2 regions of the Mycolicibacterium sp. YH-1 genome follow, and region 1 is predicted to be linked to the other one. Evidence: predicted binding sites of a transcription regulator. Region 1 holds the regulator's gene; the other holds the start of a gene.
What was found. Region 1 encodes LexA, which represses DNA repair genes until DNA is damaged. Its sites were predicted from a motif close to CGAACANNTGTTCG; they were not measured.
Positions count from the first base shown of each region.

Region 2: the regulator LexA is predicted to act here: its motif matches at 1,863-1,876, upstream of ruvC (crossover junction endodeoxyribonuclease RuvC).

Region 1 covers NZ_CP092915.1:4,186,303-4,190,375, reverse strand. Annotated here, with positions in the region: gene L0M16_RS19650 (LGFP repeat-containing protein) at 1-1,230, shown strand, start outside; gene lexA (transcriptional repressor LexA) at 1,246-1,944, opposite strand; gene L0M16_RS19640 (LysM peptidoglycan-binding domain-containing protein) at 2,153-2,599, shown strand; gene nrdR (transcriptional regulator NrdR) at 2,695-3,159, shown strand; gene L0M16_RS19630 (PhzF family protein) at 3,173-3,871, opposite strand; gene L0M16_RS19625 (alpha/beta fold hydrolase) at 3,920-4,073, opposite strand, start outside.
Region 2 covers NZ_CP092915.1:3,981,706-3,985,778, reverse strand. Annotated here, with positions in the region: gene L0M16_RS18665 (TetR/AcrR family transcriptional regulator) at 1-497, shown strand, start outside; gene L0M16_RS18660 (mechanosensitive ion channel family protein) at 500-1,732, opposite strand; gene ruvC (crossover junction endodeoxyribonuclease RuvC) at 1,895-2,473, shown strand; gene ruvA (Holliday junction branch migration protein RuvA) at 2,470-3,057, shown strand; gene ruvB (Holliday junction branch migration DNA helicase RuvB) at 3,054-4,073, shown strand, end outside.

The DNA.
Region 1 (4,073 bases):
GGTGACCTCGGCTTCCCGATCGCCTCCGAGGCCGATGGTGGTCTCGCCCCCGCCAGCCGGATCGCGAAGTTCGCCGCCCCCGACGAACCGGTGATCTTCTGGACGCCGGACTTCGGCGCGGTGATCGTGCGCGGCGCGATGAACGCGGCCTGGGCCAAACTCGGCGGCGCGACCGGCGATCTCGGTGCGCCGACCGCCGATCAGGCCGAGAACGGCGATGTGATCACCCAGAAGTTCGCCAACGGGGCGATCACGTTCGACCGTGCGAGCAACGAGTTCTCCACCGAGCCGCCGAATCTGGCCAACGCGCTCGCGGGTCTCGCGGTGCCCGGTCAGGACGCCCCGAGGGCACCCCAGGCCACCGGGCCGGTAGGCGATGACGGCGGGAAGCCGTGGTATCAGAAGTGGTGGTGGGCGCTCGCCCTCATACCCGTTCTCGTACTGGTGGGTGCCGTGGTCGTCGCGGTGATCTTGAACCGGCGGCGCGGTGAGGACCGCGCACCGATGGACCGCTTCGACGAGTACGACGACTATGACGACGACGATCGTGACGTTCATGATCACGATGACGACGACGAGGGCAGTGACTTCGCGTCCGGCCCGATGCCGTCGGCGGGCCCGACACCGGCCAGCCAGCAGCAGCCCTATGTTCCGTTGAGCGCGTGGGCGATGCCGAAGGACGACGAGGGCGGTGACGCCGCGACGCCTGCCGCGTCCGTGCCGCCGGAGGTTCCCGCCGCACGTTCGTTGGACGGTGGATTCTCCCTCGATCAGGACGCGATCGACACGAAGCCCAACCTCATTGTGAGCGTCGTCGAGGAGCGCGACTCCACCGACGAGGCGGCCATGGAGGACTCGGAGGCGTCGGAGGTCTGGGCGGACACCGAGGCCGTCGACGATGACGTCGAGGCCGCGGACGCCGCTGAGGCCGTCGATCCCGCAGCGGTGGATCATCCAGACGAGGCTCGCCCAGAGGAGGTCGAGGCCGTTAGCGGCCCGCCTAGCGGTCGCCACGCGGCCATACAGCTCGATGAGCCCGCGCCGGCTCAGACGTCGTTGCGGCTGGCCTCCGATGAGGGTGATGGTGCCCCTGCCGGATATCCGATCAAGGCCGACACCAAGACGGGTCTGTACTGGCTACCCGGTTCGGAGCAGTACGACCGAGTGAAGGCCGAGGTCTGGTTCGCCAGTGAGGAATTCGCTCTGACGAACGGCTTCGTCAGAGGCTGACGCGGCCGGCCGCCGTCACACCTTGCGGAGAACGGTGACGACCTTGCCCAGGATGGCCGCGTCGTTACCGGGGATCGGGTCGAACACCGGGTTGTGCGGCATCAGCCAGACCTGTCCCCGGGTGCGCTTGAACGTCTTGACCGTCGCCTCGCCGTCGATCATGGCGGCCACGATGTCGCCGTTGTCGGCCACATTCTGCTGACGCACGACCACCCAGTCGCCGTCGCAGATCGCGGCGTCGATCATCGACTCGCCGACGACCTTGAGAAGGAACAGCGATCCCTCGCCGACGAGTTCGCGCGGCAGCGGGAAGACGTCCTCCACCGCCTCTTCGGCGAGGATCGGACCACCCGCGGCGATCCGGCCGAGGACGGGTACGAAGGTGGGCTCGGGCAGCGTGTCCGACCCGGCGACGTCGGTGGTCACGATCGGAGTCACCATGTCGTCGGAACCGCGCACGTCCACCGCGCGGGGCCGGTTGGCGTCGCGCCGCAGGAAGCCCTTGCGCTCCAACGTGCGCAGTTGGTGTGCGACCGATGACGTCGAGGTCAGGCCGACGGCATCACCGATCTCTCGGATGCTCGGTGGATATCCCCTTGTGGTGACCGAATTGCGGATGACCTCGAGGATGGTGCGCTGACGTTCGGTCAGCGCGGCGTCACGGCGCACAGGTGTGTCGTCGCTTCCGTCTCGTGTGTCGCTGCTGTCACTCATGGTGGCGAATCTAGTCCTGTCAATCCCGATAATCAAACATGTGTTCGACGCGTGTCGGGAGCGGCGCGTGACGGCCGGAACTTGTCGGTGGGCGCCGATATCGTTTGCAACAGTTCGATCACATGTTCTATTCATCGAACACCTGAGCGATTATATTTCGAACACACAAGCGAACACACGCTCCGGCGCTTCACCGAAAGGCTCGAAGATGACCATCATCACCAGGGAGAACCCGACCGATCTCATCGCTCGCCCGGTGCGGCGACGCCCCGACGCGTCGCGGGGTCCGCAACGCCGTCGGCCGGCCGCGGAGCCGCTGCGGTACCGCGGCACCGGCGTTCTGATGTCGCGGGCTTCGCACCGACGCAAGCCCATCACACCGGTCACGACAGTGCTGCTGGCGCTGATGGCAGCTGGCATCACGGTGTGGCTCGGACTCGTGGCCCAGTTCGGCGCCCCGCCCGAGGTGCCCCAGCCCGTGCCGGGCCAACTGGCCGTCGTCCAGGTGCAAATGGGGGAGTCGCTGCAGCAGCTTGCTCGTCGCGTGGCCCCCGATGCGCCCACCGGTGCGGTCGTTGATCAGATCCGTGAGCTCAACGAATTGGATTCCGCCGCGGTCGATGCCGGGCAGACGCTCATCGCCCCCGTGGGCTGACGTGCGCCGTGCGCCGTGAACCCTGCGTCCGTGCGACGGTACGCTCGTATGCGACCGGGTTGCCCGGACTGGCCATAGGCGGCGAAGGAGCGGTGATGCACTGTCCGTTCTGCCGTCACCCTGACTCCAGAGTGGTCGACTCCCGTGAGGCCGATGAGGGGCAGGCCATCCGCCGCCGCCGCTCGTGCCCGGAGTGCGGCAAGCGTTTCACCACCGTCGAGACCGCCGTGTTGGCGGTCGTCAAGCGCAGCGGGGTCACCGAACCGTTCAGTCGGGAGAAGGTGATCAAGGGCGTCCGCCGGGCCTGCCAGGGCCGACAGGTCGACGACGATGCGCTGAACCTCCTGGCTCAGCAGGTCGAGGACGCCGTCCGCGCCGCCGGATCACCCGAGGTTGCCAGTAACGAGGTCGGGCTGGCGATTCTGGGCCCACTACGAGACCTCGACGAGGTGGCCTATCTGCGGTTCGCCTCGGTGTACCGGTCGTTCTCCTCGGCCGATGACTTCGAACGCGAGATCGAGGCGCTGCGCGCGCACCGCAAGGTCGCCCCTTCCAGCTGACCGGGCGAGCGGGTCAGTCGATCTGCCTGGTGCCGTCGTCGACGACCCGGCCTGCGACCTTCACCCAGCCCTGTGCGTCCCACGACGTGCGAATGTGTGAACCCTTGCCCTGCGTGATAGAGAGATCGCGACTCAGGTAGTCCGTCATGCGCACGGCCGCCGAACCGGTGGCCTCGTCCTCGGGAATGCCGAAGTGGCTGGCGAACATCCGCGACCGGATGGCGCCGGCGGCCCGATCGCTCCACGACCACACGTAGTGCTCGACGTCCTCGGCGTAGTCATCTGGATCGGCGGCCAGTACCTCGTCGATCGATGACATTTCGTAGATAAGGAACTCCGGTGCCCACTCCGCGCGTGCGGTGATCGTGGTGAACTCACCGTCGGGCGCAGACTGGTGCTCGACCTGCACCACCCCGGCGGGCACCTGCAGCGTTTTGACCGGCGTCCCGCGGTTGCGCAGCCACCAACCCGCTCCCACGGTCGGATGCCCCGCGAACGGAAGCTCGGTCGTCGGGGTGAAGATGTGCGCTATGGCGGTGGTGGCTCCTGGTGCCGGCAGTCCGACGAAAATGGTTTCGCTGTAACCCAATTGCGCGGCTACGCGCTGGCGGTCGGAGGGGGGAACTTGGTCGGCGTCAACCACGCCAAGGGGATTGCCGTGATTGCCGTCGGAGTCGGTGAAGACGCGCAACACGGTCACGTCGATAGCCATCTGCCGATGCTACGTCGTCGGGCGGCCCAACTGGGCGGCTCTGCGACCTCAGGTGGCGCTGCGCTCGTCGGTGTCCATCGCGTCCAGCACCGCGGCCCGGGTGCCGGTGGGACCGGTCAAGTCGGCCTCGGTGACACCGGTGCGCAGCAGGTTCCGAAGTGCTTCCTGGTCGTGTGTCGCGGGGGCTGTCGAGTCGATGAAC
Region 2 (4,073 bases), 200 kb from region 1:
CCCCGATCGGCTCGCTCTATCACCACTTTCCCGGCGGCAAGCTCCAGATCGCACGCGAAGCGCTGATCGACGCGGGTGTGGCATACGGACTGCTGATCCCCACGCTCGTCGACCCGCACGACGATCTCGGTGAGGCGATCGACGCTGTCTTCGTCCAGGCCGCCGAGGACATGTCGACGACGGGCTACGCCAACATGTGTCCGGTGGCCAGCGTCGCGGCCGAGATTGCCGACACCGTCGAGGAACTGCGCACCGCCTCGGCGGGAATCTTCACGGCATGGCTCGACGGCGGCACCGAGTACTTCGTCGCCCGGGGACTAGACCGTGACGTGGCCCGGCAGGTCACCGTCGCCGTGGTGAGCGGCCTAGAGGGCGCTTTCGTGCTGGCGCGCACCCTGCGCGACACCGAACCACTGCTGGCCGTCGGGCGCACGCTTGCCGCGCCATATCGCGGCGTCGCACTGCGTGTCCGTGTCTCGGCGCCGGTTGGCGGCTGACGTCAGCCGCGTCCGTTGGACCTGACGAGGTCGTCCTCGACGTCATCGGCGCGCTCATCGAACGCCTTGGCGCGCTCGTCGGCCTCGGGGCTTCCGGAGAACAGGCTCGCGGCAACGCGTTTCGTCTCACCGTCGCCGTCGCGCCGGATGTGAGGCTCGGCCGCCGGTGTCGAGGGTTCGATGCGCTGCGTGGGGACGACGCCGCCCGTGCGCTGCACCCAATCGACCATGCCCTCGCGCACGGCGCATCGAAGGTCGAACAACGCGCCCGCGTTCGGGGCGCTGACCACTATCCGCACGCGCACCACACCGCCGACGGCGTCGGTCACCTGCAGCACGCCGCGCCGGCCGTCCCACTGGTCGCTCGATGCAAGCAGTCGGTCGAGTTCGGCGCGCATATCGTGGAACGGGACCGAGAAGTCGACATCGAACTCGACGGTGCCCATGATCTCGGTGGCGCTGCGCGTCCAGTTCTCGAACGGTGTGGTGGTGAAGTAAGTGCACGGGAGTACCAGTCGCCGCTCATCCCACAGCCTGACGACGACGTAGGTGAGCGTGATCTCCTCGATGCGGCCCCACCAGCGGCCCTCCTCGAGTTCGACGACATCGCCCACCCGGATCGCGCCCGAGAACGCGATCTGCATGCCGGCGAACACCGCTCCGAGCGAGGTCTGCGCGGCAAGGCCTGCGACCACGGACAGCACACCGGCCGAGGCGAACAGTGTGGTGCCGATATCGGAGAACGCCGGGAACGTCATGAAGATCGCCGCAATGCCGAGCACCACCACGATGGCGGTGGCGAGACGTCGCAGCACCGTCACCTGGGTCCGCAGCCGTCGCCACTGGCGGTCGGCGTCGGTGATCTCGGCGTTGTCACCGCCGCCGTAGCGGGTGATGATCCGGCGCTCGGCGACCTCCACCAGGCTGATCAGCAGCCAGGTCATCGTCGCGATGAGGAGGATCAGCAGGCTGTGATCGACCCACCCGCGCCAGCCATCCACCTGGTCGGAGGTGCGCTGAACGGCAATCGTGGCGGCGAACACCATGAACGCGGCGCGCAGCGGTCTGCGCGTCAGTTCTGCGATATCGCGTACCAGCGCGCTGCGGCGCCCGAGGCGGGCGAGCACCCAGGTGAGAATCAGTCCCAGCAGGTAGGCGGCCACCACGGCACCGCAGACCCAGGCCAGCGTGACGGCGAGATTCGTTGCGGACTCGAGATCGGTCTCGGCGGGCATCGAGTGAGTTCAGCTCCAAGGGATCGGGGTCGGGTCCCCATCGACGGTAGCCGCGTCCGCAGCCGACGTCACATCGGCACGGTGGTGGCGTGTCCCTGCCCGGCAGCGTCGCCCCCGACGGTTAGGCTATCGAACAGCTGTTCTAGAGATGGAGGAGATCGCGTGCGTGTGATGGGCGTCGACCCGGGCTTGACCCGTTGCGGGCTGTCCGTCATCGAGAGTGGGCGCGGGCGCCAGGTCACCGCCCTCGACGTCGACGTGGTCCGCACTCCCTCCGATCAACCGCTGCACAGGCGCCTGCTCACCATCAGTGACACCGTCGAGCACTGGATGGACACCCACCTGCCCGACGTCGTCGCGATCGAGCGAGTTTTCGCGAACCAGAACGCGCCCACTGCCATGGGCACCGCGCAGGCCGGGGGAGTGATCGCGCTCGCCGCCGCCAAGCGGGATATCGACGTGCACTTCCACACGCCGAGCGAGGTGAAGGCCGCGGTTACCGGCAACGGGAGGGCCGACAAGGATCAGGTCACCACGATGGTGACGAGAATCCTTGCGCTACAGAGCAAACCGACACCGGCCGACGCTGCCGACGCGCTGGCGCTGGCGATCTGTCACTGTTGGAGGGCACCGATGATCGCGCGGATGGCGGCGGCCGAGGCCATGGCCGCCGAGCAGAAACGCAAGTACAAGGCCAAGCTCAAGGCCGCCCCCGCGCGGATGTCGGGGAGCGCGACGTGATCGCCTCGGTGCGTGGTGAGGTCGTTGACATCGCCCTCGATCACGCGGTGATCGAGGCCGCGGGCGTCGGCTACAAGGTCATGGCGACACCGTCCACACTGGCCACGCTGCGGCGTGGAACCGAGGCCAGGCTCATCATCGCGATGATCGTGCGCGAGGACTCGATGACGCTGTACGGGTTCGCCGACGGTGACGCGCGGGACCTGTTCAGCACGCTTCTCGGCGTCTCCGGGGTGGGTCCGAAGATCGCGCTGGCGACGCTGGCGGTCTACGACGCGCAGGCCCTGCGGCAGGCCCTCGCCGACGGCGATGTCACCGCCCTGACGCGAGTTCCGGGGATAGGCAAGCGCGGCGCCGAGCGCATGGTGTTGGAGCTTCGCGACAAGATCGGCCCCGTGACGCCCGGTGGTGTCGCGCTGGCCGGGGGACGTGCCATTCGTGGTCCCGTTGTGGACGCGCTCGTCGGGCTCGGCTTCGCCGCCAAGCAGGCCGAGGAGGCTACCGACAAGGTGCTGGCCGGTGATCCCGATGCGACGACGCAGAGCGCGCTGCGTGCCGCCCTATCGATGCTGGGCAGGAAATGAGCCGGTTCGACGGTGACGACGACGGCGCGGCCGAGGATCTCGAGCGCGACGTCTCACCCGCGCTCACAGTGGGCGAGGGGGATATCGACGCGAGCCTGCGGCCCCGCTCGCTGAATGAGTTCATCGGCCAGCCGCGCGTCCGCGAGCAGCTGCAACTCGTCCTCGAGGGCGCCAAGAATCGTGGCGGCACACCGGATCACATCCTGCTGTCGGGGCCGCCGGGACTGGGCAAGACATCGCTGGCGATGATCATCGCCGCAGAGTTGGGCACCGCCCTTCGCGTGACGTCGGGTCCGGCGCTCGAGCGTGCAGGAGATCTCGCCGCGATGCTGTCCAACCTCGTCGAGCACGACGTTCTGTTCATCGACGAGATCCACCGCATCGCGCGCCCCGCCGAGGAAATGCTGTACCTCGCGATGGAGGACTTCCGTGTCGACGTCGTCGTCGGCAAGGGCCCGGGGGCGACGTCGATCCCGCTCGAGGTCGCCCCGTTCACACTCGTCGGCGCAACGACTCGCTCGGGCGCACTGACCGGTCCGCTGCGTGACCGGTTCGGGTTTACCGCCCACATGGACTTCTATGAGCCAGCCGAACTCGAACGCGTGCTGCTGCGGTCGGCGGGCATCCTCGGCATCGAACTGGGTGCCGAGGCCGGTTCGGAGATCGCCCGACGGTCGCGGGGGACGCCGCGTATCGCCAACCGGCTGCTACGCCGTGTCCGTGACTACGCCGAGGTACGTGCCGACGGCGTCATCACAACCGATATCGCGAAGCTGGCGCTCGAGGTGTACGACGTCGACGATCTCGGCCTGGACCGCCTGGACCGCGCGGTGCTGTCCGCCCTGATCCGCAGCTTCGGTGGCGGCCCGGTGGGGGTGTCGACCCTCGCGGTCGCCGTCGGCGAAGAGGCCACGACCGTCGAGGAGGTGTGCGAACCTTTCCTGGTGCGCGCCGGGATGATCGCCCGCACACCGCGCGGAAGGGTCGCCACCAGCCAGGCCTGGCGGCACTTGGGA